2 linked regions of the Prochlorococcus marinus str. MIT 9312 genome follow. The main gene of each other region encodes a partner of the protein of the gene in region 2 in a complex. Links are inferred from orthologs where the notes say so. Each region holds a gene or a part of one and is shown on either strand. Other genes may lie near its edges. The genes, in order: rodA and mrdA.

Region 1 (16,126 bases), 1.5 Mb from region 2 along the record:
AATACCCTCTTATTTTATTTTGGAACTGAATTAGTTTAATAATGTGGTGGTTCTGAATATTCGGCATTGCTGGATGAGTTAGAACATAAATACTAACTTCCATTAGAAATTATCTGGAATTTTGAATACTTTTTTAATACTAACTAAACTTTAAGGAATAAATTTTCCTCTGTAGTCAGCAAGTGAGATAATAAAATTATTACAAATATTTTGGAATCAAAATTTGGTCAACTTGCCGACCACTAATTCGTCTAAATTCCACCAAAAATGTATAACAAATATATAAAACTTAAGCTTTTAGAAGGGTTTATAGGTAATTTAGTATCAAAATTAAAGAAGGCGGCACCCAGATTCGAACTGGGGATAAAGGATTTGCAATCCTCTGCCTTACCACTTGGCCATGCCGCCGAAAAAGATTTAATGCAATCTTTTTATGATCTTAACAGTAAGGTGACTCATTCTATATTATTTATATGCAATGGCCATGGAGAAGATGTAATCGCATCGGAAATAATAAAAAGATTATTAAAGAAAATAAAAAATAAAAATATCGAAGTCTTGCCTTTAGTAGGAAATGGAGATGTATTTAATTCCATAAAATCAAAGAATTTTTGTAAAATAGGCTATTTAAAAGAGCTACCTAGTGGAGGTTTTAGTAATCAAAGTCTGAAGGGATTTTTGCTTGATTTGTTTGCAGGATTTTTAATAGATAATTTAAGAAATTTTTTAATTGTAAAACAAAAGTCAAAACATAACTGCAAAATTATTGCAGTTGGAGATTTTCTACCATTACTTTATGCTTGGAGTTCAGAATGCGAATTCAGTTTTATTGGCACTCCCAAAAGTGACCATACTTGGAGTAGTGGACCAGGTTGGGCGTTAAGCGATTTTTATCATAAGTTGAAAGGTTCTGAATGGGACCCATGGGAAATGTTTTTAATGACATCTCCAAGATGTAAAAATTTAATTATGAGAGATCAAATAACAGCTAATAATTTGAATAGAAAAAATATTCATGCAACATATTTTGGCAATCCAATGATGGATTTTGTTAATTCAAAAAATGAAAAGATATCCAATATTATTGCTTTCAAAAGGATAATTTTATTAGTTGGAAGTAGATACCCAGAAGCATTTAAAAATCTTGATAATTTTCTTGATTGTTTGCAAGATTTTGATTTATCTAAGAATTTGGTAATACTTTTGCCTTTGAGCATTAATGCGAATGTGCTGCAAATTCAAAGTTATTTAAATAAATACGGTTTTAAAAAACAAAGTAAAACTAAATTTTTGATTGATCAAGATTCAGTATGGAAGAAGAAAGAAAAATATATATTGATTGGAAAAGGCAAATTCAATTTATGGGCCAATATGGCAGATATTGGCTTGTCTAATGCAGGAACTGCCACAGAGCAAATTGCTGGCTTAGGAATACCTTCTCTGTCACTTCCAGGATCTGGACCACAATTCACAAAATCATTTGCAAAAAGGCAATCAAGATTATTAGGGGGAAGTGTTTTAGTTTGCAAGAATAAAGAAATTCTTTTAAAACGTTTAAGTTTACTGTTGAGAGAAAAAGTTGCTAGGTTAGAACAATCGAAAATTGGTAAAAAAAGAATGGGGAAATCTGGCGCAAGTCAGAAAATTGTAGATTCTATAAACTCTCATTTGTTATCTTAGTAAATAACATTAGCGTTTTAATTTTTTTATGTATCCAATAAATGATCGGAAATATCTGAAAATTTGTGCAGAGATTGCAAAACTAATGAGTATAAGCTTATCCTCCGCTAAGAAGAAAGTAGAAATTCAAATTGCAAAAGAAGGCTCCAAAACTAATCAAGAAAAAATACAAGTTGCGCTAAATATCTTAGAAATTTGTAAAAAAAACGAAGTCAATAAATTAAGTTCTTCAAGAATACTTGATAAGCTTATGGAAACTCTTGATGGTGAAGATAATTTTTTAACTGAAGATTGATTTTTAATGTTCAAATATATTTGAAAATTTTAGGATGTCTAAATCAGCATGAACTGAAACTGTTTTGAAACATTTTTGAGCTAACTCATATCTATTCTCTCTATCTAAGATGACTTTTAATTTATGCATCGCTTCAATTAAATATCTAACATCATTTGAAGCATAATCTAATTGATCTTTTGTTAAATCTTCTTTGCTACCCCAATCACTGCTTTGTGAACTTTTGTCTAATTCTACCCCTAACAATTCATTAATTAAATCTTTTAAACCGTGTTTATTTGTATATGTTCTTGCCAACTTACTTGCAATTTTTGTACAAAAAATATTTTTTGTATTAATTCCAAGATTGCATTTTAGCGCTGCTACATCAAATCTTGCATAGTGAAAGATTTTAGTAATTTTTTCATCTTCAAGAAGTGCTTTTAAATTGGGAGCAGAAGATCTATTAAGTTCGATTTTTATACAGGCTGTTCTTCTAAGTTCATTGCATATTTGTACTAAACATAATCTATCTCTTCCATGAATCAACCCCATTGCTTCAGTGTCAATAGCAAGGTAGGATGATTTTTTATAGATATTATATAAATCTGCTGTTAAATCACTATAAAGAAAATCAATATTTTTATTTTCAATAGTCATATTTAATAAGTATTTAAAGACATTTACGATATTACGTAGTTTTTATGTAATTAAGATTTTTTTATCTGGTGCACTTATTTTACAGAATAAATCTATAAATTTATAATATGATGTAACTTTAATTTTTATTCTCTAGTTACAAAAAAAGATTTAGTTAATGTCTTATTCCTTAAATTCAACATTGTTGCTGACAATTCTTCTAGCTATAGGATTATTTTTTTTTCTTAGAGCCTCAAGTAAAGATAGAACAACCATTGTTGAGATTTCATCTGCTAAAGAGCCAGTGAAGGTTTTAAATGGTTTATGTGAATGGCTAAATTTAAGGGGATGGAAGCAAACGGGAGGAGATTTTGAACAAAGAATTTTAATATTTAAGGGACAAGTTGTTTCTAGTAAACTTTTAGCAATCTTTTTAGGTTTTCTTGGCGGCTTTGGATCTTGTGCTTTGGGATTAGTAATTATTCAAATATACCCTGAATTAGGGTGGTGGCCTATACTTTTAGGATTAATTGGTGGTCCTTTGTCTGGTATCGTTTATTTTAAAAAATCAGCAAGAGAGGAGAAATTCGAATTAAGATTGATTAACGAAAATGATAATAATTCAACTTTAATGAGATTAAGAGCGCATAGGGACGAATTAATCTCTTTAGAAAATGAACTTGGAGAAAAACTTCAATTGAAAAGCGACGGCTCTTTATTTAAAACTCCTATTTAAGATAAATTCCAAAGTAATTCGATAATTTTTAATCAAAAATATTATTCTCCATACAGAAATTTTCTAAATCTTTATCATTTAACCAATCTTGCGGTTTTGTAAAGATTGATGTAAGAAATTCCTCTCTAGAACCCTTTTTAGCTTTATATCCATACTCCCATCTGGCTAAAGGTGGTAATGACATTAATATTGATTCAGTCCTCCCGTTTGTTTGTAATCCAAAAATTGTCCCTCTATCCCAAACTAAATTGAATTCGACATATCTACCTCTTCGATATAGCTGGAATTCTCTTTCTTTTGATGTATATGTTTTATTAGCTCTTTTTTCAATAATAGGCAGATATGAAGGGAGGAATGCCTGCCCACAGTTTTCCGCTAAAGAAAATAAATTATCCCAATTTAAATTAGATTTGCCAATATTTTCTGAAACTTTTGATGCCTCTCCATTTTGATTATTTCCTCTATAAATATTGCCTGAACCATCTTGATAGTCATAAAAAATACCACCTATTCCTCTAGATTCATTTCTGTGCTTTAAGAAGAAATATTCATCACACCATGGTTTAAAAACTTTATGTAAGTCTTTATCAACTTTTTCACAAGCTTTTTTATGTTCTTTATGAAAATTTCTCACATCAGAAAGATATGGATAAAAAGGGGTTAAGTCTGCACCTCCGCCAAACCACCAAACAGGACCAGCTTCGAAATATCGATAATTCAGATGAACTGTTGGAATAAAGGGATTCTTAGGATGCAAAACCATAGAAGTTCCCGTAGCAAACCATTCATGACCTTTTGCTTCGGGCCTTTGGGAGATTATAGATTGAGGTAATTCTTTTCCCTGTACTTCCGAAAAATTTACTCCTGCTTGCTCAAAAATAGAACCATTTTTCAATACTCTTGATCTTCCACCGCCACCTTCGTCTCTTAGCCAGGATTCTTCTGTAAATTTCCCTTTTCCATCTATATTTTCAAGCCCTGAACAAATTTTGTCTTGTAGAGTTAATAAGAGATTTTTAGTTTTTTCTCTCGAGTTTTTAGGAGGTTCTTTCAACATGTATTTAGTAAATCTTGAAGAAAATTTTTTTTGGTTAATTATAAGTTTCCCTTTATAATTTCTCTTAGGGGGACCTTATTTCCTATTATTTGATAGTTCGACATAGTTCTTAATCTTTTAAACAGTCGACTACCTTGTCAAAATATTTAAAAATTTAATGACCACAATAGAAGATGCGAATTTTGCTTTACAAAAGGTTCTTGATGCTGGATCACAAAAAAATGTAATTGAATTAGCTTGGATTAAAAACGTAAGAGTAACTATACCGAGAGTAATCGTAACATTATCATTGCCATCATTTGCAAATTCTCAGAGAGATAGAATTGTACAAGAGGTTAGAAAAGTACTACTGGATTTTGAAGATATTGATGATGTTCAAATAGAGATAGATAATAATCCTTCCAAAACAGAATCTCAAAATCAAAGTAATGCTCCTGAGTTGAAGAAGATTGGTGGGATTCGTCATATCATAGCTGTTAGCAGTGGTAAAGGTGGAGTTGGGAAAAGTACCATTGCAGTTAACCTCGCTTGTTCTCTAGCTAAATTAGGCTCTAAAACTGGTTTGCTGGATGCGGATATATATGGACCTAATACTCCCTCAATGATGGGAGTTGCTGAACAGAATCCAAAGGTTACAGAAGGTAGTGGCAGTGATCAAAGGTTAATACCAATAAATAAATATGGAATTTCATTGGTATCAATGGGTTTCCTCATAGAAGAAGGTCAGCCAGTTATATGGAGAGGACCAATGCTTAATAGTATTATCCGACAATTTTTGTACCAAGTTGAATGGAATAATCTTGATTTTTTGGTTATTGACTTGCCTCCTGGAACAGGAGACGCTCAAATATCCCTTTCTCAATCTGTGCCTATTTCTGGAGCTATAGTTGTCACTACTCCTCAACAAGTATCTTTACAAGATGCAAGGAGGGGATTAGCAATGTTTAAACAACTCGGAGTACCTTTACTGGGAATTGTAGAAAATATGTCAGTATTTATTCCGCCAGATATGCCAGGTAAAAAATATGAAATTTTTGGTAAAGGTGGTGGACAAACATTAGCTAAAGAAAATGATTTACCATTATTAGCCCAAATACCTATTGAAATTCCTCTCGTTAATGATAGTAATAAAGGTATACCAATCTCAATAAGCCAACCCAATAAAGAAAGTTCTGTTGTATTTAGTAATTTAGCTCAATTAATTAAGAATCAATTCGTTAATAGTTAATTGATGTTTAGGAGAATTTCTTTATTAAATAACAGAGGATTTTTACAAAAAAAAGATAACTTTAATAGAGGTTTTTTATTTTCTCCAATACTTATAATTCCTCTGTTTTTAGTTATTATTTCGGGTTTATTAATAAAAAGTATTCAGGGTGATTTTTTAGTATCGAACTATTTAGGTCATATCCTAACTGGTTTTTTAGGTTATTTTTTAGCATTTTTTATTTCTTATATACCGTTAGAGAGAATTAGAAAGTATTTGGTTCCATTTTATTTTTGTACTTTAATATCCTTATTACTAATTTATTTTTTTGGGATTTCAGTTTCTGGAGCTCAAAGATGGCTAAACTTTGGCATCTTTTCTTTTCAGCCTTCAGAAGTAGCTAAACTTAGTACTGTGTTAACTCTTGCTTTAGTACTCGACAAAAAAATAATTTTAACAATAAGAGATTTAGTATTGCCCTTATTAGTAGTAGTTATTCCTTGGTTATTAATTTTCTTTCAACCGGACTTAGGTACCTCTTTAGTTTTACTTGTTTTGACAGGTGTGATGCTCTATTGGTCGCATATGCCCATAGAGTGGATTTTGATATTAGTGTTTTGTATTATCACTGCTGCATTTTATCTAACCTTACCAACTCTTCTTATTTTCTGGATTCCATTTATAGGATATCTTGCTTATAGATCTTCGAAAAAGAAAATTATTTTTTCTGCTCTCGCTATTTCGTTACATTTATTAGTGGCAAAATTGACACCAATTTTGTGGCAATATGGCTTAAAAGAATATCAAAAAGATAGATTAGTTTTATTTTTAGATCCAAATAGAGATCCATTAGGTGGCGGATATCATTTGATACAGAGTCAAATTGCAATTGGTTCTGGAGGATTATTTGGGACGGGTTTGCTACAAGGTAAGCTGACTAATTTGCAATTTATACCGGAACAACATACTGATTTTATATTCAGTGCTCTAGGCGAAGAATTGGGTTTTGTAGGGTGCATGATAGTTTTATTTTTGTTCTTTTTTTTGATTAAAAAACTTATTAATACTGCAACAATTGCTAGGACTAATTTTGAATCTCTAATTGTTATTGGAATAGCCTCAACTTTTTTATTTCAAATAATAATTAACTTATTTATGACTATTGGATTAGGACCAGTGACTGGGATTCCCCTTCCTTTTATGAGCTATGGTCGAACGTCATTGGTGACTAATTTTATATCTATTGGATTTGTTTTATCTATATTGAAACGTTCTAGATCACTAAGAAATTGATGAAATCACAAATAACTATAAAAAAAATTCAAGACCTTTTGATTAAAGGAGTTCAAACTATACATGTGGATGATGATTCATCCAGAAGAATGTGGTGGGCTTCTTTAGAAGTTATTCAGAAAGATTTCCTATCTCAAAATTATAAACAGGGGGGGATTTGGGTTGCCTCACCTTTGCCTGCTTTTAATGATAAAAAATTTTTAAATCAATTTTATGGATGGCTTTGGTCTCCTGAGGGTTTTCCATATTTTCAGAATAAGAATGCAGGTTTTTTACCAGTCAAAAATTTAGACAAGATAAAAAAAGATTTCGATTTAGTTAGTAATTATAAAGTCTTAAATCTTAGTCAAGAAGATGGTTATGAACCTTTTTTAATGATAATCACCCCAAATTTTCAATGCATATTATCAATTGTAGGAGAAAAAGATAAGAAAATTTTATTAATGAAGTGTGATGAAGAAAGCCTTAAACTTTCAATTGAATTAATGCATGCAAAATTAAACCAAGAAAATTATGAGGAAGGAGTAAAATTTCGTAATGCAATCAATAATTTAGGTAACCTTAATATTAATAATCAATTTGAAAAATTATTTTGGCCAACATTATCGGCAAAATTAGCAAATATTGCTCCAAATCATAATATACAGAATTCTGTAAAAAACGATGAAAAAAATGTGCAAATAACTGAAGCAAAATTGTTAAGTGCAATTTCTCATGAAGTCAGAACTCCCTTAGCTACTATAAGAACCCTAATAAGTTCTACTTTAAAAAAATATAATATGGATGAATCAATGAGAAATCGTTTGATTCAAATAGATAATGAATGTAATGAACAAATTGATAGGTTCGGTTTAATTTTTAATGCTGCAGAATTAGTAAGTAACGAAGTTACTTCATCAAATAATTTGGCAAAAATTAATTTAGCCGAAATTTTTAAAAAACTTTCTCCTGTATGGAATAAACAATTAAACCGACGTGGGATTTTTTTCAAGATAGACATCCCCAGTCAACTTCCGCAAATTTTGAGTGATTCTGAAAAACTAGAATTAATGTTAAGGGGATTAATTGATAAAAATACTAGAGGATTGAAAGAGGGCAGTACATTAGTTTTAGAATTAAGACCAGCTGGCCAAAAACTAAAACTTCAACTAAAAGTACAAAAATCAGATTGTAATCGAAAAGAAATATTAAAAAAAGAAAATGGTTCTGATATAGGTCCTGTTTTAAATTGGAACCCTCAAACGGGGAGTTTACAACTAAGTCAAAATGCCACTCAAAAGTTGTTAGCAAGTTTAGGAGGGCATGTTACTCAAAGGCGTGATACAGGTTTGACAGTATTTTTCCCCATTTCAGATTCAAAATGAAATGAGAAATAACTTTAATATTTATTAAATAATGTAGAAACTTTCTTGTAAATTTTGAATTTTGTAAAATATGAATGCTAATTTCTTAGTATAAATAACTCAAAATCTAGAATGACGGAAACTTTAGTTGGTCAATTTCCAAAGCATATAGGAAGTACTGGGGGTTTATTGAACTCAGCAGAAACCGAAGAAAAATATGCGATTGTATGGAATAGTTCAAAAGAACAAGCATTTGAATTACCCACTGGTGGTGCTGCTATTATGCATGAAGGTGATAATTTAATGTATTTTGCAAGAAAGGAACAATGTCTTGCACTAGGAACACAATTACGATCTTTTAAACCAAGAATTGAGGACTTCAAAATCTACCGAATTTTCCCAGGCGGTGATATTGAATTCTTACATCCAAAAGATGGTGTTTTCCCTGAGAAAGTTAATGAGGGTAGAGAAAAAGTTGGCCATAACCCAAGGCGAATAGGTGAGAATCCTAATCCAGCTGGGTTGAAATTTACAACTAAGAATACTTTTGATTAAATTACTCAAAGTTGATATAAAAGAAGAATATATTTATAATTTGGGTTGATACTATTAGTATGATCAGCTCAAATAAAGATAGTTTTTTAAAAGCTTACAAAGAAGGTAAAAATTTTATACCTATCACTCAAACTTGGCCAGCAGATTTAGAGACTCCATTATCTACTTGGTTAAAATTATCCGAAAAAGATTCACATGGAGTTTTTCTTGAGTCTGTTGAAGGAGGAGAGAGTTTGGGAAGGTGGAGTATCGTAGCTACTAAACCTCTTTGGGAAGCCGTTTGTTATGGAGAAGAAATAGTTAAAACCTGGAATAATGGGAAAACGGAAATGTATAAGGGCGATCCCTTTAATATTTTAAGAACTTGGACAAAGGAATATAAATCATCTATGCTTGATGGCTTACCATCAATTGGGCAATTATATGGGTCTTGGGGTTATGAATTAATTAATCGAATAGAACCAAGTGTTCCAATAAATAAAATACAAGAAAACAATATACCTTATGGTTCTTGGATGTTTTTTGATCAGTTAGTTGTTTTTGATCAAATTAAAAGATGTATAACCGCAGTAGTTTATGCAGATATAACTTCTTCAAAAGAGTCTTCTGTTGAAGAAGTTTATCTAAACTCAATTTCTAAAATTCAGAAAACTAGAGATTTAATGAAAGTCCCTCTAAAAGAATACGAGTTTTTAGATTGGAATGAAAATGAGAATTTCAATTTAGATCTTAAAAGTAATTGGAAGAAAAAAGATTTTGAGGATGCAGTTCTTTCTGCAAAAAAATACATAAGAAAAGGGGATATCTTCCAAATTGTTATAAGTCAGAGATTTCAAACTCAAGTCAATAATGATCCCTTTAATTTATACAGAAGTTTGAGGATGGTTAATCCTTCCCCATATATGTCATTTTTTGATTTTGGCTCATGGTATCTGATAGGTTCCAGTCCTGAAGTCATGGTTAAAGCTGAAAAAAATAAAAATAGTCAGATAGTTGCAAGCTTAAGACCAATAGCTGGGACAAGACCTAGGGGAATTGATAATAAACAAGATCTGGAATTTGAAAAAGATTTATTAAAAGATCCAAAAGAGATAGCTGAGCATGTAATGCTAATAGATCTTGGAAGAAATGACCTTGGAAGAGTTTGTGAAATTGGTACTGTGGAGGTAAAAGATTTAATGGTTATTGAGAAATATTCACATGTTATGCATATAGTGAGTGAAGTTGAGGGAATCTTAAAAGAAAATACTGATGTATGGGATTTGCTAAAGGCATGTTTTCCAGCCGGGACAGTAACTGGTGCGCCAAAAATAAGAGCTATGCAATTGATTAAACACTTTGAAAAAGATGCTAGAGGACCTTATGCTGGTGTTTATGGATCTATTGATATTAATGGAGCATTAAATACGGCAATTACAATAAGAACTATGATAGTCAAACCCTCAGAAGATGGAAAATTTGATGTCTCAGTGCAGGCAGGAGCTGGAATAGTTGCTGATTCTTCTCCTGAAAATGAATATCAAGAGACAATAAATAAAGCTAAGGGGATACTGAAATCATTAGCCTGTTTGGATAATTAAATGAGTAAAAATAATCTTTATAAGGGTTTTGAAGTAGAACTTTTCACAGGTTCGTTTAATTCTCATATTGGTATTTCAGCTGATATTGAAAAAGAATTTTCTAATTTTGTGAAAGAGCCAGATAAAAGGAATGTTGAATACATAACAACACCTGAAAAAGACTATAACTTTTTATACGAGAAATTAATAAATCCAAGAAAAAAATTAAGGCTATGGCTAAACAATAAAGGGTTAACAATCATTCCTTCATCCACTCTTTGCTTTAAACATGATATTCAATTGCAAAGATCTGATTTTGCAAATGTTTATCATCAATTTATAGAAGATAATTATGGAATCTCTATTGCAACTTCAAGTGTTCACATAAATATAGGAATTGATGACTTAGATAAGCTTTTTACTGCGATAAGGCTGATAAGATCTGAGGCTGCTTTGTATCTATCAATAAGTGCTAGCTCACCTTTTTTAAATAATAAAATTACTGAAAATCATTCTCAAAGATGGATTCAGTTTCCAAGAACACCAAGTAAAGTTCCTTTTTTCGTAAATCATAATAGCTATGTCGATTGGATCGAGGAAAATATAGATAATAAAAATATGCAAAACATCAGGCATTTTTGGTCTTCAATTCGACCAAATGGTCCCCAAAGGCCTTTAATTCTTGATCGTTTGGAATTAAGAATTTGTGATTTTGTTCATGATATTAATTTGCTATTAGGTATAACGGCTATGCTAGAACTAAGGATTTTACATCTTTTTGAGAATATAAATGCTTTAGATCCTTTGACTGCTAGTATTTTTTCTATTGATGAATTATCAGAAATATGTGATCAAAATGAAATTAATGCTGCTAAAAATAGTTTGAATTCAGAGTTAATTCACTGGCAAGATGGCAGAAAAGTTATTTGTAGAGACTGGATTAAAGACTTATTATCAGATTTATCATCCACCGCAGAAAAGTTTAATATGAAATATCTTTTGAAACCTATCCACAAAGTACTTGAAGAGGGTAATCAATCTATGAAATGGATAAATCAACATGAGAAAGGTCTTTCTATTGAGCAGATAATGAAAATTTCTATCGATGAAATGATCAAGAGTGAAAAAAAGAATGTTTGATTATTTAAACAATTTTTTGATCTGAACATTTTCACTTGTGACATAATGATTATATGGAATCCTTTCAACAGATAAAAAATAATAAAGTGGATCTTATAAGTACTAATGATCCACTTGATAAAAATCGTCTTTTAATAGAGGATTTGTGGGAATCTGTACTTAGAGAAGAATGCCCAGATGATCAAGCAGAGAGATTAATCCAACTTAAAGAATTAAGTTATTCAAAACAAATAGAAGGTGATAGTTCAAAAACCTTTAAAAAAGAAATAGTTGATATTGTAAATTCTATGGATTTAGCAGAATCCATTGCAGCAGCAAGAGCTTTTTCATTATATTTTCAACTTGTGAATATTTTGGAACAAAGAGTGGAGGAAGATAGATATATTCAAAGTTTTACCAATAAAAATGTTCAAAAATCGCCCGATAATCTTGATCCCTTTGCCCCAGCATTGGCTAGACAAAATGCTCCAGTAACTTTTAGAGAATTATTTTATAGGTTGAGAAAATTAAATGTACCTCCAGGAAAATTAGAGGAGTTATTGCAGGAAATGGATATTCGTTTAGTTTTTACTGCACATCCGACCGAAATAGTAAGACATACGATTAGACATAAGCAAACCAGAGTCGCAAATTTGTTAAAAAAAATTCAGGTTGAGCAATTTTTAACAAAAGAAGAAAAAAACTTTCTAAAAATCCAATTAAAAGAGGAAGTAAGACTTTGGTGGAGAACAGATGAATTACATCAATTTAAACCTTCAGTTTTAGACGAAGTAGATTATGCCTTGCACTATTTTCAGCAAGTTTTATTTAATGCAATGCCTCAATTGAGAGGCAGAATCGCTGAAGCACTCACTGAAAATTATCCAGATGTTCAACTGCCCTCTCAATCTTTCTGTAACTTCGGTTCTTGGGTAGGCTCCGATAGGGATGGTAATCCATCGGTCACTCCCGAGATAACATGGAGAACTGCCTGCTACCAAAGGCAATTAATGTTGGAAAGATATATTACTGCAACATCTCATCTTAGAGATCAATTAAGTGTCTCAATGCAATGGAGTCAAGTAAGTTCTTCTCTATTAGAGTCATTAGAAACAGATAGGGTTAAGTTCCCAGCAATTTATGAAGCTAGGGCGACAAGATACAGATCAGAACCTTATAGATTGAAATTAAGTTATATTTTAGAAAAATTGAGGCTAACACAAGAAAGGAATAATTTATTGGCTGACAATGGGTGGAAATTTGACTTAGAAGGAGAATTGAATACTAAAAATATAGATAAAGTTGAAAATTTATATTATAAATCAGTAAATGAATTTACCTATGATCTCGAACTAATTAAAAATAGCCTTATTAGTACAGATTTGACTTGCGAGGCAGTCAATACATTACTTACTCAGGTTCATATTTTTGGATTTTCTTTAGCAAGTTTAGATATTCGTCAAGAAAGTACAAGGCATAGTGACGCCATACAAGAGCTTACAAAATATCTCGATTTATCTGTGCAATATGACCAAATGTCTGAGGATGAGAAAATTAAATGGCTTGTAGACGAATTAAATACAAAAAGGCCTTTAATTCCCTCTGACGTAAAATGGACAAACACTACAGAAGAAACTTTTTCAGTTTTTAAAATGGTTAAGAGACTTCAGCAAGAATTTGGAAGTCGAATTTGTCATGCTTATGTAATTTCAATGAGTCATAGTGCATCTGATTTGCTTGAAGTACTCTTACTGGCAAAAGAAATGGGACTTCTTGATCAAAATTCAAAAAATTCAAACTTATTAGTTGTACCTCTTTTTGAAACGGTTGAAGACCTTAAAAGAGCACCTGAAGTAATGGAAAAGTTGTTTAAATTAGATTTCTACAAATCATTATTGCCAAAAGTTGGAGAATCTTTTAAACCTCTTCAAGAATTAATGCTTGGATATTCTGATAGTAATAAAGATTCAGGATTTGTTTCTAGTAATTGGGAAATTCATAGAGCCCAAATAGCTCTTCAAAATCTTGCAAGTAGAAATAACATATTGCTAAGACTTTTTCATGGAAGAGGGGGTTCTGTAGGTAGAGGGGGCGGACCTGCCTATCAGGCAATATTGGCTCAACCAAGCGGTACTTTAAAAGGGCGAATAAAAATAACAGAACAAGGTGAAGTTTTAGCGTCTAAATATAGTCTTCCTGAACTGGCTTTGTACAACCTTGAAACTGTTACTACAGCTGTAATTCAAAATAGTTTGGTAAATAATAGACTTGATGCTACTCCAGAATGGAATCAATTAATGTCTAGGTTGGCAGAAACATCAAGGTCTCACTACAGAAAATTAGTGTATGAGAATCCTGACTTGTTAAATTTCTTTCAAGAGGTTACGCCTATTGAAGAAATAAGTAAATTACAAATATCTAGCAGGCCTGCAAGAAGAAAAAAAGGTGCAAAAGATTTGTCAAGTTTAAGAGCTATTCCATGGGTATTTGGTTGGACACAAAGTAGATTTCTCTTACCTAGTTGGTTTGGAGTAGGTACTGCATTATCATCTGAATTAAATTCAGACCCACAACAAATTGAATTATTAAGAGTCCTACATCAAAGATGGCCATTTTTTAGGATGCTTATATCTAAGGTAGAAATGACACTATCTAAGGTCGATTTAGAAGTTGCTAAATATTATGTTGACACTCTTGGCAGTGAAGAAAATAAAGATTCTTTTGATGATATTTTTGAAGTAATTTCGAAAGAATATAGTCTTACAAAATCTTTAGTTCTTGAAATTACTGGCAAAAATAAGCTACTCGAATCTGATAGAGACTTAAAATCTTCAGTAAGCTTAAGAAATAAGACAATTATCCCATTGGGATTTTTGCAGGTTTCACTTTTAAGAAGACTTAGAGATCAAACAAGACAACCTCCAATTAGTGAATTTCTTATTGATAAAGATGAATCTAGAAGAGCATATAGTAGAAGTGAATTATTAAGGGGGGCCCTTCTAACTATTAATGGGATAGCAGCAGGCATGAGAAATACAGGTTGATAATTGCAATATTTTCCTAACAAAAAACTTGTTCTTCCAGAAGGTTATTTTGTTAACTCTTCTCAGATCCCATTAGCTAAAGAAGTTAACAAACTTTTAGCAAATTGTGGTTGCGATACATTTCCAATAAAGCCTCTTTCTGAGGCTATTCAGAAAAGTAATTTTTTTCTTACTATCCAGAATGAATTAAAAAATAAATTATATGGCTTTGTAAGGGTTACATCCGATAGGGGATTGAATGCTAATTTATGGAATTTAAGTGCAGCACCAGGTAATAATCAGCAACTTTATTATTCAATATTACTTCAAGTAACTCTTGATAAAATAAATAGAGAAATGCCTGGTTGCAGTATTTCTGTACAAGCACCGGTGTCTTCTTTTAAAAGCTTAGGAGAAAGTGGATTCATACTTGATCCAAATGGAATAAGAGTAATGGGATATAAACTTTAAAAATATATTACGAGCATGGAGGGATTCGAACCCACGACTCTCAGAACCGGAATCTGATGCTCTATCCAACTGAGCTACATGCCCTTTAATTTTTCAATTTCTTTAAAGACAATCTAAATACTTTAAACTTAGCTAATTTAATTAATAAATGCACAAAAAAAATTTTTTTAAATAAATTAAAAATTAAAAATTTTCGGAACCATAAAAGTTTTGAAATTGAACTAAAAGAGCAAAGAGCAATAGTTCTTGGTTGTAATGGTGTTGGCAAGTCAAATTTACTTGAAGCTGTTGAATTTTTAAGTCAATTAAAATCTAATAGAGCAATAAGTGATAAAGACTTAATAGAAAATGATAGTGATATGGCTGTAGTTATAGGACAAATAGATTTTGAAGATGATTTAAAGTTAAATTTATTCCGAAAAGGACCTAAAAGAATTTATGTCAATGAATCAATTTTGAAAAAGCAGAGTGAAATAAAGAATTATATTAGGAGCGTATGTTTCTGTTCTAATGATATAAATATTGTTAGAAGTGAACCCAGTTATCGAAGAACATGGATTGATAAAGTCGTATTTCAACTTGAACCAGTATATTTAGACTTAATAAGTAGATTTAACAGGCTTTTAAAACAAAGAAGTCATTTTTGGCGTTCAGAAAGCTTCCTAAATAGCCAATCCTCAGATATTTGTGAAAGCTTTGATATGCAAATGTCAATAATAAGTACAAGGATTTTCAGGCGCAGAAGAAGGGCTTTATTAAAAATAAAACCATATATTGAATATTGGCATAATCACTTAAGTAAATCTAAAGAGCAAATAGGCATCAATTATCTTTCTGGGATACAAAATATAAGTCCAGAAGAAGAAGAAGAAGAGGTTATTAGTAAGAAAATAGCAGAACAACTATTAAATCAGCGTTCAATCGAAGCTTTGACAGGTAAATGTAATTTTGGACCTCATCGTGATGATATTGAGTTTCTAATTAATAATATTTCAGTTAGAAAATATGGTTCATCTGGTCAGCAAAGAACTTTTATCTTGGCGTTAAAGATGGCTGAATTAGATTTTTTAAGTAAAACATTAAATGTCTCTCCAATACTGATATTGGATGATGTCTTAGCGGAACTTGATATAACTAGACAAAATTTGTTATTAAATTCTGTTGGTAAAG
Region 2 (16,074 bases):
AAGGCGTTTTTCCTGTCAAATGTAATCAACAGAAAAATGTCCTAGAAAAGATAATAGAGTTTGGTAGCCAATGGAATTTTGGTTTAGAAGTAGGAAGTAAATCAGAACTATTAATTGGCCTTGCACTTCTTGAAAACCAAAATTCATTATTAATTTGCAACGGATATAAAGATAAAAAATATATTGAGATTGCTACTTTGGCCAGAAAACTCGGCAAGAATCCAATAATAGTTATTGAACAACGAGATGAGGTAAAAAGAATTATTCAAGCAGTTCAAGAACTTAACGCGACTCCATTGATAGGAATTAGAGCAAAGTTATCAAGTAAAAGTAGTGGTAGGTGGGGTAAATCTATTGGAGATAATTCCAAATTTGGATTATCAATCCCAGAAATTATGTTGACAATAAAAGAACTAAAAGAAGCAAATCTTATCAACGAAATGAAATTGCTCCATTTTCATATAGGCAGTCAAATAAGTGATATTGCTGTGATCAAAGACGCATTACAAGAAGCGAGTCAAATATATGTTGAACTATGCAAACTAGGAGCCCCAATGCAATATATCGACGTTGGGGGAGGATTAGGAATAGATTTTGATGGAACTAAAACCTCCTCCAACACCTCTACTAATTATTCTCTTCAAAATTATGCTAACGATGTAATTGCAACTATTAAGGATTCATGTGAATTAAATAATATAAAGCATCCAATCATAATCTCAGAAAGTGGAAGAGCAATAATTAGTCATTGTTCAGTTTTAATTTTTAATGTCTTAGGAACAAGCCATGTCAGTTCCAAACTACAAATTTTTGATAAAAAAAATCAACAATTAATAATTTCAAATTTACTTGAAACTTTCTATGAATTAAAAAAACTTAAAAATAAAAAAATAAATTTATCTCAAATAATTGAACTATGGAACGATGCAAAAAAGTTTAAAGAAGATTGCTTAGTCGCTTTTAGATTAGGATTTTTAAGTTTGGCAGAGAGAGCTTATGCCGAAGAACTTACTTGGGCTTGCGCAAAAGAAATTTCTAAAAACCTGAATAATGATGCAATAAATCACCCTGATTTATCTGAAATTACAGAAACTCTTGCATCAACTTATTATGCAAATTTATCTATCTTTAAATCTATTCCCGATAGCTGGGCAATAAATCAGATTTTTCCAATAGTACCAATACATAGGCACTTAGAGGAGCCTTTCTGCAAAGGCAACTTTGCAGATTTAACTTGTGATTCAGATGGGAAACTGAATAATTTTATTGATGATGGAAAAATTAAATCATTACTAAATTTACATAAGCCAGAAGAAGATAAAGATTATCTAATTGGCATTTTTATGACTGGAGCCTATCAAGAAGCATTAGGAAACTTGCACAATTTATTTGGCAGTACAAACGTTGTTCATATAGACATAAATCAAGATAATTCATATAAGGTCAAAAATATTATTAAAGAGGACAGTAAATCTGAAATTTTACAATTATTAGATTACAGTTCAGCTTCTTTGGTTGAATCTATAAGAATTAATACTGAATCAGCAATTGATCAAAAAAAATTAACTATTGAAGAAGCAAGGAAATTAATGGATCAAATCGAAATTAGTCTCAGAAAAAGTAGTTATTTATCAGAATGACTATCTAATGTTTTTTGCAAATAATTTTTAGCATAATCTAGAGCATCACTTAACTTATCAATATCTTTAGCACCTGCTTGAGCAAAGTTAGGCTTTCCTCCTCCTCCTCCCGAACAAATTCTTGCAATCTCATTAATTATTTTACCTGCATGCAATCCTATTTTTACTGGATCATCACCTAAAGAAACTACAAATAACAACTTTCTATTTTCTGGATTTGGTATTCCCCCAAGAATCACTATTGCTTTATTTCCCAAATGAGAAGTTAAATTAAGTGCTGCAGATTGCAAAGAATTCCCATCTAAGCCATCAATCTGATTTACTAAAATTGAAAAAGAATTTACTATTTCTGCGGAGGATTTTATAGAAGAGTATTTAAAATATGCAATTTCATCTTTCATTTTTTGTATCTCTTTATTCTTATTAATAAGCTCTGCTTGTAAATTATTAACCCTTTCAAAAAGTTGATTAGGATTTGCTTTTAACAAATCACTTAGTTGATTTACTAAAGCATTTCTATCACTGAAATAGTCTAATGCTGATTGGCCTGATAATGCCTCGATCCTTCTTACGCCGGCTGAGATTCCTTCCTCGCTAATTATTTTGAAAGAACCTAATTCGGATGTAGTTTTAACATGTGTGCCACCACAAAGTTCCATTGAAACTCCTGGTACATTAACAACGCGCACTTCATCATCATATTTTTCTCCAAACATGGCGACTGCGCCCTTTTCAAGAGCCTCACTCTTAGACATATTTTTTATTTCTAAGGCATGATTTTCCATAATCCAAGAGTTAACTAAAGTCTCAATCTTAGAAATTTGATCTTTAGAAATAGGATTAGAGGAATTAAAGTCAAATCGTAATTTATTAAAGGCTACTAATGAACCTTTTTGTCCAACACTTTCGTTAACAACTGATTTAAGTGCAGATTGTAATAAATGAGTAGCTGTATGATTTGCAGCAGCCTTAGCTCTATTAGAGGAGCTAACATTAGTCTTGACTTTTTGTCCAATAGTTAATATTCCTTTTTTGATCGTTCCATAATGTAAAAAAACATTTTTCTTTCGCATAACATTATCAACTAAGACCTCTAAATCTTTTGAAAATATCGTTCCAATATCACCAACTTGCCCGCCAGATTCTCCATAAAAAGTTGTCTGATCAAGAACAATTAAAACTTTCTGTCCTTCACTTGCTTGCTTTACTAATGTTGAATCCAAGAATATACCCTTTATTTCAGCTTCCGAAAGGAGTAAATCATAACCATTAAAAACAGTTTTGTTAAAAAGATCTATTTCTCGCTCTAATGATCCCTCTAAAGTTAAATCAATATTACTTGAAGCAGCTTTAGCTCTCTCTTTTTGTGCATTCATTTCTTCTTCAAAACCCTTTACATCTACACTGATACTATTTTCTTCAGCAATTTCTACAGTAAGTTCTAGAGGAAATCCATAAGTATCATAAAGTTCAAAAGCTTTAAAACCAGAAATTAATTTCTGCCCTGAAGAAATTAACTCATCTAGCAATTTCTCTCCTCTTTCAAGAGTTTCCCTAAATCTTATTTCTTCAATTTTTATCTCATTCAAAATTAAATCATTATTATTTTTTAAATCAGGATAATTATTTTGCATTAAATTGATCCCGACAGTAGCAATATGGGGTAAAAATTCATTTGTTATACCTAATAATCTCCCATGTCTGACCATTCTTCTAATAAGCCTTCTTAATATATATCCCCTTCCGAGATTACTTGCTGCTACTCCATCAGAAATTAAATGAATCACAGCTCTTGTATGATCACCAATGATTTTTAAAGAAATTTTGTTTTTATCATCTGAAGAAAAATAATCAATATTTGCAATCTCACAAATTTTTTGAATAATAGGAAAAATTAAATCTGTCTCATAATTATTTTGCTTTTCTTGTAGTATTTGAGCCATCCTTTCAAGACCCATTCCTGTATCAATATTTTTAAATTTTAAATCTGTCAATTTTCCATTAGAATCACGATTATATTGCATAAAAACAAGATTATAAAATTCAATAAAACGATCTCCATCTTCTAAATCAATATTCTGCAGACCCTTTTCAGGATGAAAATCATAATAAAGTTCTGAACAAGGTCCACATGGACCTGTTTTGCCAGATGACCAAAAATTATCTTCCTCACCTAGTTTCACTATCCTATCTGGATGAATACCAATTTCATCTCTCCAAATTTTTGCAGACTCTTCGTCTTCGTGAAAAACACTCACAATTATATTTTCAACAGAAAGTTGATAAATATTAGTAACTAATTCCCAAGCCCATTGAATAGCCTCTCGTTTAAAATAATCTCCAAAAGAGAAATTACCAAGCATTTCAAAAAAAGTGTGGTGTCTAGCTGTAACTCCAACGTTTTCTATATCATTTGTTCTGATGCACTTTTGGCTAGATGTAGCCCTTTTTGATGGTCTTTCTTTTAAACCTAAAAAAACTGGTTTAAAAGGTAGCATTCCAGCAATTGTTAGCATAACCGTAGGGTCATCTGGAATCAAAGATGCACTTGGAATGATTTTATGTAATTTTTCACTGTAAAATTTTAAAAAAGCATTTCTTATCTCATCTCCAGTAACTATTTTTTTAATTAGTTGAGATGTCATTTATCCAGAATAAGAAGATTAAAAATTAAAGAAAAGCGTAATTTCGGTTATTTCGCAAAAATAATCACGCGGATTTATATTCTACACAACTAAAGTTATTTATAACGCGATTTGTCCTATGCTAGCCTCTGCCCAGACAAGTAATTCTAAATTGGCACAAATAAATAACAAGTTGACAGTTCAATCTCAAAACTTCGCTGATGATTCTTATGCCATAAGATCTCTGGATTGGGATCGCAGTAGATTTGATATTGAATTTGGCTTAAGGAATGGCACTACTTATAATAGTTTTATTATTAAAGGCGAAAAACTAGCAATAATTGATACTAGTCACGCAAAATTCGAAGAATTATGGTTTGAAGAATTACTAAAAGAGGTAAATCCACAAGAAGTGGATTATCTAATTACAAGCCATACAGAACCTGATCATTCTGGTTTAATAGGTAATCTTCTAGAATTAAACAAAAATATCACAGTAGTAGGATCAAAATTAGCCCTTAAGTTTATTGAAGACCAAATACATGTTCCCTTTAAGAAAATAGAAGTTAAAAGTGGAGAGTTTTTAAATCTCGGGACTAATCCTAATAGCGGTTTAGAACATAATATTGAATTTATAAGCGCACCAAATTTACATTGGCCAGATACAATTTTTTCATATGACCACAGCACTCATGTTCTCTACACATGCGATGCATTTGGACTCCATTACTGTTCTGATGAATTTTATGACACTGATCAAAAAGAAATATATGATGATTTTCGTTTTTATTACGATTGCCTAATGGGTCCAAACGCTAGAAGCGTTCTGCAGGCAATTAAAAGAATAGATAAGCTACCTGAATTAAAAACAATAGCCGTAGGTCATGGGCCTTTGCTTCATAATCAAGTTAATTTTTGGAAAGGAAAATATCAAGAATGGAGTAGCAATAAAAGCAAAGGTAATGATTTTGTATCAGTCTGCTACATCAGCGACTATGGTTATTGTGATCGACTAAGTCAAGCGATATCTCATGGAATAAGCAAAGCAGATGCTCAAGTACAATTAATTGATTTGAGATCTTCTGACCCCCAAGAATTAACAAGTTTAATTTCAGAGTCAAAAGCAGTAGTCATCCCCACATGGCCAGTAGATTCAGATAATGAATTAAAAGAATCTCTTGGTACTTTATTTGCAGCACTAAAATCAAAACAATTTACAGCTGTCTATGATGCATTTGGTGGAAATGATGAACCAATAGATTCTTTAGCAAATAAATTAAGAGAACTTGGTCAAAAAGAAGCTTTCTCTCCTTTAAGAGTTAAAACCATTCCAGATCCCATTGTTTATCAACAATTCGAAGAAGCTGGAACTGACTTGGGTCAATTGATCAATAAAAAGAAAAATATTGCTTCTATGAAGAGCCTTGATTCAAATTTAGATAAAGCTTTAGGCAGATTAAGTGGAGGATTATATGTAGTTACAGCTAGTCAAGGAGAAGGTTCAACGTTTCGACAAAGTGCAATGGTCGCAAGTTGGGTTAGTCAAGCAAGTTTTTCTCCACCAGGTATTACGGTAGCAGTAGCAAAAGATAGAGCTATTGAATCTTATATGCAAGTTGGAAAAGGTTTTGTTGTTAATATCTTGCGAGAAGACAACTATCAGAAAATGTTTAGACATTTTCTAAAAAGATTTGCCCCTGGAGCTGATAGATTTGCTGATGTAGATGTAATTAGTAACATCGCAAAAGGAGGACCAGTCCTATCAGATTCTCTCGCTTTTTTAGATTGTAAAGTGAGCTCCAGATTAGAGACTCCAGATCATTGGATAATTTATGGAATTGTTGAAAATGGTAATGTCTCTGATTTATCATGCAAAACAGCTGTTCATCACAGAAAAGTTGCTAATCACTATTAGAAAATAAATCCTAAAAATGTCAGAAGTTAATAAAAACTTATCAAAATTTGAAATTACCAAAAATTTTACTTGTATCAGATTCTTAGACCAAAATAAAGAAAGATTTGAACTTGAATTTAACCTTGAGAAAGGAACCTCTTTTAATACTTTTTTAATTAGAAGTCATGAGGAACTTTTTATTATTCATCCACCTGAAAAACAATATTTAAACTCATTTAAAAAAGTAATCTCTAGTGTTTGCGATCAATTTAAATTAGATAAAATCAATGTCATTTCTGGTCATATTAATCCCCAAATTATTGAAACTATAAAAAATCTAAGTACCCAATTTAAAAACACAACTATTACTTGCTCTAATCCAGGTTATAAACTTATTAGCGAACTTTGGAATCAAAGAAATCCTAACTTAGAAAACTTTGTTGAAACTAAATTACCTGAAATAAACATAATCAAAAAAGAACTTAATTTAGAATTAGATAACATTTATCTAGAGTTAATTCCTATTCCAACAGCACGTTGGCCTGGAGGCTTGATAATTTATGAACGTAATCAAGAAATACTTCTAAGTGAAAAAATTTTCTCTGCCCATATAGCATCTGAAGATTGGTCTGAGACAAATCGAGTTAGTACAGAAGTTGATAGGAAACATTTTTATGATTGCTTAATGGCACCAATGTCTAATCAAGTAGTATCAATTGCTGAAAAAATTGCAGATTACGACATTAAAACTATTGCCCCTCTGCACGGTCCCGCGATCGAATATAGCCTAAAAAGCTTTTTAAATGACTACATTAGATGGGGTGAGAATCTTTCAACAAATAATCCTAAGATCGCTCTGATATATGCAAGTGCGTATGGAAATACGGCCTCAATAGGTGATGCATTAGCTAAAGGGATAAATAGAACTTCTGTTGAAGTTGAAAGTATTAATTGTGAATTTACGTCAAATGATGTACTTATAAAATCTATCCAAAATGCTGATGGCTATTTAATAGGATCTCCCACACTTGGTGGTCACGCCCCAACTCCTATAATAAGTGCACTTGGAACATTATTATCAGAAGGTAATAGAGATAAACCAGTAGGAATTTTTGGTAGTTTTGGCTGGAGCGGCGAAGCAATAGATTTACTGGAATCAAAACTAAAAGATGGTGGTTTTAGGTTTAGTTTTGACCCTATAAGAATTAAATTCAGTCCAAATAAACCAAAGATTAAAGAGCTAGAAGAAATAGGAACTCACTTTGGGAGAAAAATTATAAAAAAAGCAAAGAAAAAGCCCAGAAAATCTGATACCGGAATGATTACAAGTAAAACGGATCCAAAATTACAAGCTCTTGGAAGGGTGATTGGCTCACTATGTGTTCTAACTGCTTCTAAAGGTAAAGATAAGAACAATATCAAAGGAGCAATGCTTGCATCTTGGGTTAGTCAAGCAAGTTTTTCCCCGCCTGGATTAAGTATTGCAGTAGCAAAAGATAGATCGGTAGAGTCACTCCTTCAAATTGGAGACTCTTTTGCTTTAAACATTTTAAGTGAAAAAGATTTTAAAGAACCTTTAAAAAGATTCACTAAACCCTTTGCACCAGGAGAAGATAGATTTCAAGGATTAGATATTGAATTGACACCTAATGAACAAATAATTATTCCTCAATCTTTAGCATGGTTAGATGCCTCTGTAAAAGAAAGAATGGAATGTGGAGATCATTGGGTGATTTACGCAGAAGTCCTACACGGTAATATATTAAAATCCGATAGTTTAACAGCAGTTCATCACCGTAAAACTGGATCTAACTATTAATTTTATTTATCTAATTTATGACTGAATCAAAAGATCTGATTATTATTACAGCTAGTTGTGGGAAAAATCTAGAACTTTCTGAAAAATTCCTTGAAAAGAGTAATGAACTGAAAGTAAGTTCTGAAATTTTGGATCTTACCACTCTTGATATTCCACTATTTAATCCACGAATTCACAGCAAAGAAAATATTCCAGTTGAAATAGAAGAAATTAAAAAGAAGCTTTTCTCAATAGAAAAGTGGGTGATTTGTGCTCCTGAATATAATGGATCCATACCTCCTATTCTCTCCAACTTCATAGCATGGCTTTCTATTTCCGGAGATGACTTTAGAAATTTATTTAATGGTCAACCAATTGCAATTGCAACTTTCTCTGGTGGCATAGGGTTAGAATTACTTACTTCATTACGCATTCAATTAGTACATTTAGGAAGTCAGGTATTAGGAAGACAACTTTTATCCTCATATAGTAAACCTATAGATACAAAAACTATTGAAGATATTATTCAAAGACTTTTACAAATGAAAAAGATAAAAACATAAACTTTAAAAATAAAACTAAATATCAATTTTTTTCATTCCAAACTTTTAAAATTTGTCTAGCCATAGGAAGTGCATGTACAGAGCCTCCACCAGGAGTATTTTGAGCAAAAGCGACTACAAGCAACTCACTTTTTTCAGAAGGAGTAAAGCAAACGAACCAAGCGTGATCTAAGCCGCCTTCACCATCTTCAGCAGTTCCAGTTTTACCTGAAACTGGAGGTAAATTTGAAACTCCATAATTAATGGATACTCCTGTGCCAGACTCTACTACTTTCCTCAGACCGTCTTTTATCAACTGAATATTTTTTGGATCAACATCAATTTTAATACGTTTTTTGTGTGAAATATTTTCATCATCTTTTTTAACTAAATGAGGAGTAACTAGATAACCTCCATTTGCAATAGCAGCATATGCTCTAGCTAATTGAATAGGAGTAACTTGAACAACAAATTGTCCAATAGACATACTCGCAATATCTTCTGGAACCCAAGGAGTTCTACCTGGTTCGCCCCATCCCCGCCCTTCTTTAGCCCATTTGCTACTTGCTACTAATCCTATATTTTCTTGTTCAGAAATTTCAATTCCAGATAAAGAATTAAAACCAAGCTTTCTAGAGACCTTATGAATTGCATCAACACCTACTCCATATCCGACTTGATAAAAAAAAGTATTACTTGAAACTCTTAATGCATCTTCATAACCTATTACCCCAAAGCCTAAATCATTATGTTCCCTAAAACATTGACTCCCATAAGTTATACATGGTTTAGTTTCTAACATAGTATCAATAGGAAATTTTCCACTTTCTAAGCCAGCTAAAGCCGTTACAATCTTCCAAACACTTCCGGGATCATAAGCATTTAATGCTCTATTGAAAAGAGGTTTTTCAGGAGAGTTGAATAACTTATCATATTCTTTTTCAGGCTTAAAATCCTTTGAAAAAAAATTCAAATCAAAAGTAGGCCTACTTGCCATTGCCTTTATTGCACCATCTCTTGGATCAATCACTATTATCGCTCCAGCTTTTTTGTCGTTAAGAACTTCCTCGGCAATTAATTGCAAGTCCATATCAATAGTCAATTCAATATCGTTACCTTGTCTGGAGGGTTTAACCCCCAAGGATCTTTGGAATTTTCCTAAAGAATTCACTTCAACCATCTCTCCGCCCCATTCACCTCTTATGAAGTCTTCGTAAACATATTCAATGCCAGTTCTACCAATTAAGTCATTTAATTTATAACCCTTTTTAGATAAAAATTTGTATTCTGACTCAGTAATTGGTTGTGTATATCCAATTACGTGAGCAGCTAGTGATTTATAAGGATAATTTCTAATTAATTTCGTCGCTATTTCAAAACTAAATAAATTATCTTCATTTTCCTTAAATTTTATTAATTGATCCACACTTAAATCATCAATAATAGTTACTGCAAGTTTCTGCTTTTTTAAACCATCAAAATATTTTGTTTGAATTAAATTTTTATCAATATTTAAAAAGTCAGAAATAATTACTTTATGTTTTTCCCAATCGCTTTCATTTACCGATTGAGGTTTTATTATTAGAGAATATTTCACTCTACTATCTGCTAGAACCTTACCATTTTTATCAAGTATTCTTCCGCGTATTGGTTGTGAAGCGATAAGTCTAATCCTGTTCTCATCAGACATTTTCTTAAAAGATTCGTAATTTAATAGTTGTAAAAAAATCAACCGTAACAAAATCAATAGAAATGAAATCGAGGAAAAGATAAGTAAGACTAACGGTTGTCTCTTGAATGAAATAAGTTTTTTACTATACGGTCTTTTGATCAAAAATTTAAAATTTATCTAAATATTGTTTTTTCTAATAAAGCAATGGTTGAACTTATATCTTTTAGCCTGGTGATTAAATTTTTATAATCTCTCTCTTCATTATTCAGATTAAGCTCCTCATTTTCAAGATTATTTGGAGTGAATTCTTCATTCATAAACTTTAATTTTTAACTTCAGTTTTCTATATAATCCAATGTTAAATAAAAAAATTAATTTTTTCAAAACAATATTAAGTTCGATACTGTACATAAATCATAAAACAATTAATTTAACTGTTCTGAGTTTTGTTCAAAATAAGGATTACAACTATTTTTAGATATTCCTAAAGACCACCCTATAAATGATGAGATAAATATCGTGACGATTACTGGTAAAAGAGCTTGTTGAGTATTTTCAAGACTAAACCACTCCATCCAGCTACTAAAAAACCTTTCTCTTTGAAATTTTCTTTTTTCATTTTCTAATAATCTTGCTTTTTTAGCGAAAGATTTTTTAACCCAGTTTTCAAAAGGTATTTTTTTTATAATCGCCATTTTTCTCTCTAGTTCTAATAACTGACCTGAATTAAGATAAGGATGAAATGTACTTATCAATTCAAGAGTTTTTAAAAACATCTCAACAGTTGCATCTTTGATTAATTTTTGCTCATGACTTAAATCAGCCCACTCTATTTCTGGATAAAAACGATTCCTATTTGGATGAATTTGATCCTCTGACATTTGACCAGGTTCTCTAAGCCATCTATTAGTATTTTCATCGAATCTTCTCCAATACAAAAAAGGATTAATAAAAATTGTTTTACCGGATATTTTGACTACATCTTGTTGAAGATGATTAGTTATCTTTTTATCAGAGTTTTTCAAATTTATCAAAAGTCTAAATTAAGAATCTAATTAAAGATTATCTTTTATTTATTATTTTTCCAGAACTATTAGAAAAATTTTCTATGAGTATTAAGTAATTGATAACTGCCAACGCTTTTTTAAATAATTACAATATTCACAACTTAATGAAGGTTTTGGAAAAGTATCGGAACGTAATAAATTGACTGTATCAATTATCTTAAGTTCTACCCAGGATGTTGAGCAGTCTAATCTAATTAAATTTACATCAAATTTTAATTGATTATTAAAAAACTGTTCATTTTTTTTTCCATTAAAATATAAAAGATATGCTTCATTAGCAACTTGAAAACCGTTTTTCTGAAATAACCACTGATACATTTCCAATTGTCTCTTATAAGCTTTTGCATATTCGTATTTATTAAAAGTCTCGGACCAATCAAAATTCTTTCTAGATGTTGCTTTTACATCAACGATGATAAGATCACCATTTTTTTTCTGCCAAATATCATCAACAGCTCCGCCAAAATCATAGTTATGCTCAATTGATTTATATCTTATCCCTTGAAAATTACTTCTCCAGCGTTCTAAATCTTTGTGTTTGAAAGGCACAGCATCAATACCATTTTCAATCAATAATGGATGTGGCTCCTGAATTCTTCTGTAATGATCAAATTCATTTTTACATAAATTATCTACTGCTATATTTAGAGTAAATGGTAACGATGGTGGTTTTATTTGATACTTTTTGTCGAGTACACAACATCTAGGACAGCTCAGATATTTTTCTACAGTGGATCTACTTAATTTAATAATCTCGCTCATCACGTTTTAAATCCAATTTAAAAAATTTGATAATTTACCACCATTCAATAGTTCCATTGCTCTAAGCTTGCACTAAGACAGGAGTAAATTTTACGTCAGAAACAAGTGCTAAGCAAAAGGATTACTAACATTATGTAAGTTCAAAAAACTTGTCTAACTAATTGTAGATAATTAATTAGGAATTACAATTAAATTAATCATTAATCTACTTAGTAAACAATTTATAAAAACTTTACGTTAAGACTATAATCGCTATAAAGAAATTATCTTTATAAATAATGAAAGGTTTTGGCGAAAAGAACCAATTAAAGAAAATAAAAACACCAAAAAATGCAGAGATACTAGATAGCGATCAATTGATTAAAAAAGCATTCACACTGCAAGCACAAGGAAGGACACTAGAAGCAGCAAAACACTATGCATATCTTATTAAACATGGAATAAAAGACTATAGAGTTTTTTCAAATTATGGAATATTCCTAAACGAAATCGGAAAACACAAAGAAGCAGAATTAGAACTTAAAAAAGCAATTTCTTTAAATCCTAAATATGCAAATGCTTACTACAATCTGGCAGTTTTATTTATTGGTCAAGGAAATTTGGGGAAAGCAGAATTAGAACTTAAAAAAGCAATAAAACTTAAATCAGACTTTGCTATTGCTTACTATAATCTTGGATTTATTTTAAAAGATCTGGGTAGATTAAAAGAGGCAGATTCATATAATCAAAAAGCAGTTGAAATAGATCCTCACTTGACTGATGCATATTTATCATTATCAACTATGTATTCTGGTGATAAAACTCCAAAATGGCACAATCAACTTTTTTCTGAAAGTCTTATAAAAAACAAAAATAATAGAGAATTAATAAATATTTTTTTCGCAAGATCAAATATTTTTCATAGAGAAGGAAAATATCAAGAAAGCGCTGAGAATCTTATTAATGCAAATAATATCAAACTTAGATTGAATAAATCTGAAGCAAATTTATTAATCAATAAAACTAAAAAGTTGAAAATATCCTCAGATAATTATGAAAGAAAAAATAAAGCATTTGGAAATTATCCAATGTCTATTTTTATAGTAGGACTTCCTAGATGTGGTTCTACCCTGGTTGAATCAATCATAAGTTTGAATTCTCATGTAAGAGATCTTGGAGAAGTCAATATCTTTGAAAAATCATATAGAGAATATAAAGAATCTGAAAAAAAAACAGACCTTAGTGAAATATATTGGAAAAAATTAGAAATAACCAAAAATAAAAGATCCACAACAAATAAATGGTTATTTAATTATCAATATGCAGGCATAATTGCACAAGCAATTCCTAATGCAAAAATAATACATTGCTATAGAAATCCTTTAGATAATATCCTTTCTATGTATAGAGCACATTTCGCAACAGGGAATAATTTCTCTTCAAGTTTGGTTGATTCTGTTGCAGTTTATTCTGATCAAGAGGAGATCATGAAAATATACAAAAAAGAATTTAAAAATCATATATATGAATTAAATTACGATAAATTAGTGACTCATCCTTCAGAAGAGATAAAATCATTAATTCTTTGGTTAGGTTGGAAATGGAATGATTTATATTTATCGCCACATTTAAATAATCGTAAAGTCTCAACAAGAAGCAATGTTGAGGTTCGTTCACCAATCACTACAAAATCTTTAGGAGGATGGAAAAACTATAAAGAGATGCTTAGACCTGCAATGGAAATCATTACTCAAAAGGATCAATATAAAGACCTAAAGTATTAATCAGTAATAATATCCATAAAACATCGCAAAAAACCCTGTAATCCTTTACTCCCATTCAATAGAACCTCTTGATTTCGAACCTTGAAACACATTGGTATCAAGGGATTTATGAAAGTGAAATTTCCACGTAAAACCCACGTAAAACCCAAAAATTCCATTGTTGATAAAATATGGCAATTTTCCGTCACTCCCACTCAATAGTTCCTGGAGGTTTGCTTGTAATATCATAAACCACTCTATTAACTGAAACTACTTCATTTACGATTCTATTAGAAATTCTCTCTAAAATCGGAAAAGGAATTTTTGACCAGTCTGCTGTCATACCATCTTCACTAGATACACAACGTAAAACTATTGGCCATGCATAAGTCCTTTTATCACCCATAACTCCTACAGTTTTAACTGGTAGCAATACTGCGAAAGCTTGCCAAATATCATTGTAAAGACCTGCTTTTTTAATTTCGTCTCGCACTATCCAATCTGCATCTCTTAAACAGTCAAGTTTTTCATTATTAACTTCTCCCAAAATTCTTATCGCTAAACCTGGTCCCGGGAATGGATGCCTTTTTATAATTTCATCCGGCAAACCTAAGGCAGCTCCCAATTTGCGGACTTCATCCTTAAAAAGTTTTCTTAATGGCTCAACTAATTTAAATTGTAAATCTTTTGGTAATCCCCCCACATTATGATGACTCTTAATTTTTACAGCTATTCTTTCCCCAGTCTTTGGATCAATATTAGTACCAGCACTTTCAATAACATCAGGATAAAGAGTACCTTGGGCTAAATACTGAAAAGGGCCCAATCTATTACTTTCTTCTTCAAATACTCTAATAAATTCTTCACCAATAATTTTCCTTTTTTGTTCTGGATCAGTAATCCCTTTTAATTTGGAAATAAACCTTTCCCTTGCATTAATATATTCAACCTTTATATGAAATTTCTTATCAAAAAAATTCATTAAAAATTCAGGTTCACCTTTTCTCATAAAACCTTGGTCTATAAACATGCATGTAAGCTGATTTCCAATTGCTTTATTGAGAAGAAACGCAAGAGTTGACGAATCAACTCCTCCTGACAAAGCAAGCAAAACTTTTTTATTGCCAACTTGATCTCTTATCCTAGGAATAGTTTCCTCTATATAGGTTTCGGTTGTCCAATCAGCCACACAACTAGAAATGCCATAAACAAAATTTTTAATTACCGTTATCCCAAACTCTGAATGAATTACTTCAGGATGAAATTGTACGCCAAATAATTTCTTTCTATCATTTGAAATTGCTGCATGGAGTGTGTTCTCGGTATGAGCAATTTTATTAAATCCATCAGGCAAACAATTAATTGAATCGCCATGACTCATCCACATTATGGATTTATCTTCTACATCAGAAAGGAGTTCAGATTCTTGATCTATATTTATTGGTGCTCTACCATATTCTGCTTTTTTGGTTGCTGAAGTTACAGATCCACCAAGTTCTTTGACCATTAATTGCATTCCATAGCATATGCCAAGAATAGGAATTCCTAAATTAAAAATTTTTTCATCACATTTTGGAGCATTTTTTTCATATACAGAATTTGGACCGCCACTCAAAATTATCCCTTTAGGATTAATATCATTAATTTCTTCAATTGAAATACAGTTACTTACTACAAGAGAAAAAACATTAGTTTCTCTAATTCTTCTTGCAATCAATTCAGAATATTGAGATCCGAAATCTAAAATTAGTATTGAAGGATCGCGTTCTTTTTTTAAAGATGTTTGACTCATGTATAAAAGTTAGCTCAATTTATTTACAAAAGCATAATCAATCAAAAATTAATCTCATTGAAAATCAGAAATATACTTATTACCGTAAGTTCCAGCCCACCTAATTTCTCTTTTTCTATCAAAAATGATTGATGCGATTTCCATATCCGTTTTTACATACCTATTGACATATGTAAAAGAACGCTTTTCAATCGTATTTGATAAATTAAGGAATAATTTTTCAGCTATAGATTTATCAAATCTTTCAAGTAGTAATAGGGCTTCTTCAAGATTCTTTAAGTGAGATAATTGGACTATTATTTCTGTTGGTACCTTTTCTTGAACAGCTAAATAAACAAGAATCTCAATTCTTCCATCTGCCAAATGATTATGTGTATGAAAAATACCACCTGCTAATTTAATTAATTTTCCGTGATAACCAAAAAGAATTACAGTTTTAACTTTTTTTATTGCAGCATCAACTATTAATGGTCCTATCCAATTGCCAACCTTTAGAATAGGAAATTTAAGATTACAATTTTTTGCCAAATTTAAACCATTT

Evidence for each region.
Region 1: the proteins of mrdA (region 2) and rodA are in contact, whole or in part, in a crystal structure (PDB 6PL5), measured with the Thermus thermophilus proteins. The link is inferred for Prochlorococcus marinus str. MIT 9312 from one-to-one orthologs. Residues at the interface, in WP_223903432.1 of Thermus thermophilus: Arg4, Ile5, His6, Leu8, Ala9, Phe12, Ala15, Leu16, Leu19, Gly20, Arg22, Ala23, Trp24, Leu26, Gln27, Val28, Tyr31, Tyr34, Leu36, Leu43, Thr45, Asp47, Lys156, Gln157, Gly158, Ser160, Val184, Leu201, Glu202; in WP_223903423.1 of Thermus thermophilus: Phe161, Val165, Phe168, Val169, Leu172, Pro198, Tyr199, Glu202, Tyr211, Arg212, Asp213, Gln220, Val221, Gln223, Ser224, Ile226, Ala227, Ile228, Gly229, Ser230, Gly266, Phe267, Val270, Leu274, Tyr277, Gly278, Leu281, Phe285, Leu289, Arg297.

Annotation. Positions count from the first base shown.
Region 1 is NC_007577.1:1,552,283-1,568,408, reverse strand. The notes cover bases 4,812-7,751. They hold rodA (rod shape-determining protein RodA), read left to right. Parts: upstream 4,812-5,617; coding sequence 5,618-6,886; downstream 6,887-7,751. Other genes in these bases: PMT9312_RS08615 (sensor histidine kinase), read left to right, coding at 6,886-7,751; PMT9312_RS08625 (Mrp/NBP35 family ATP-binding protein), read left to right, coding at 4,812-5,614. Outside these bases: PMT9312_RS09530 (lipid-A-disaccharide synthase-related protein), read left to right, coding at 421-1,680; PMT9312_RS08645 (hypothetical protein), read left to right, coding at 1,709-1,975; PMT9312_RS08640 (ribonuclease D), read right to left, coding at 1,979-2,614; PMT9312_RS08635 (cofactor assembly of complex C subunit B), read left to right, coding at 2,772-3,329; hemF (oxygen-dependent coproporphyrinogen oxidase), read right to left, coding at 3,358-4,386; more of PMT9312_RS08625, read left to right, coding at 4,544-4,811; more of PMT9312_RS08615, read left to right, coding at 7,752-8,250; PMT9312_RS08610 (photosystem I reaction center subunit II PsaD), read left to right, coding at 8,362-8,784; PMT9312_RS08605 (anthranilate synthase component I family protein), read left to right, coding at 8,844-10,364; gshA (glutamate--cysteine ligase), read left to right, coding at 10,365-11,483; ppc (phosphoenolpyruvate carboxylase), read left to right, coding at 11,537-14,506; PMT9312_RS08590 (hypothetical protein), read left to right, coding at 14,510-14,956; DNA replication/repair protein RecF, read left to right, coding at 15,097-16,126. UniProt on the Escherichia coli protein: Peptidoglycan polymerase that is essential for cell wall elongation. Also required for the maintenance of the rod cell shape. Functions probably in conjunction with the penicillin-binding protein 2 (mrdA).
Region 2 is NC_007577.1:34,269-50,342, reverse strand. What follows is about bases 7,938-10,825. They hold mrdA (penicillin-binding protein 2), read right to left. Parts: upstream 10,333-10,825; coding sequence 8,542-10,332; downstream 7,938-8,541. Other genes in these bases: PMT9312_RS00200 (hypothetical protein), read right to left, coding at 10,596-10,825; PMT9312_RS09645 (hypothetical protein), read right to left, coding at 10,344-10,487; PMT9312_RS00210 (NAD(P)H-dependent oxidoreductase), read left to right, coding at 7,995-8,519; PMT9312_RS00215 (diflavin flavoprotein), read left to right, coding at 7,938-7,977. In the rest of the region: speA (biosynthetic arginine decarboxylase), read left to right, coding at 1-1,640; alaS (alanine--tRNA ligase), read right to left, coding at 1,625-4,285; PMT9312_RS00220 (diflavin flavoprotein), read left to right, coding at 4,404-6,179; more of PMT9312_RS00215, read left to right, coding at 6,196-7,937; more of PMT9312_RS00200, read right to left, coding at 10,826-11,204; PMT9312_RS00195 (PD-(D/E)XK nuclease family protein), read right to left, coding at 11,286-11,999; PMT9312_RS00190 (tetratricopeptide repeat-containing sulfotransferase family protein), read left to right, coding at 12,278-13,762; guaA (glutamine-hydrolyzing GMP synthase), read right to left, coding at 13,947-15,533; cobalt-precorrin-5B (C(1))-methyltransferase CbiD, read right to left, coding at 15,588-16,074. UniProt on the Escherichia coli protein: Catalyzes cross-linking of the peptidoglycan cell wall. Responsible for the determination of the rod shape of the cell. Is probably required for lateral peptidoglycan synthesis and maintenance of the correct diameter during lateral and centripetal growth.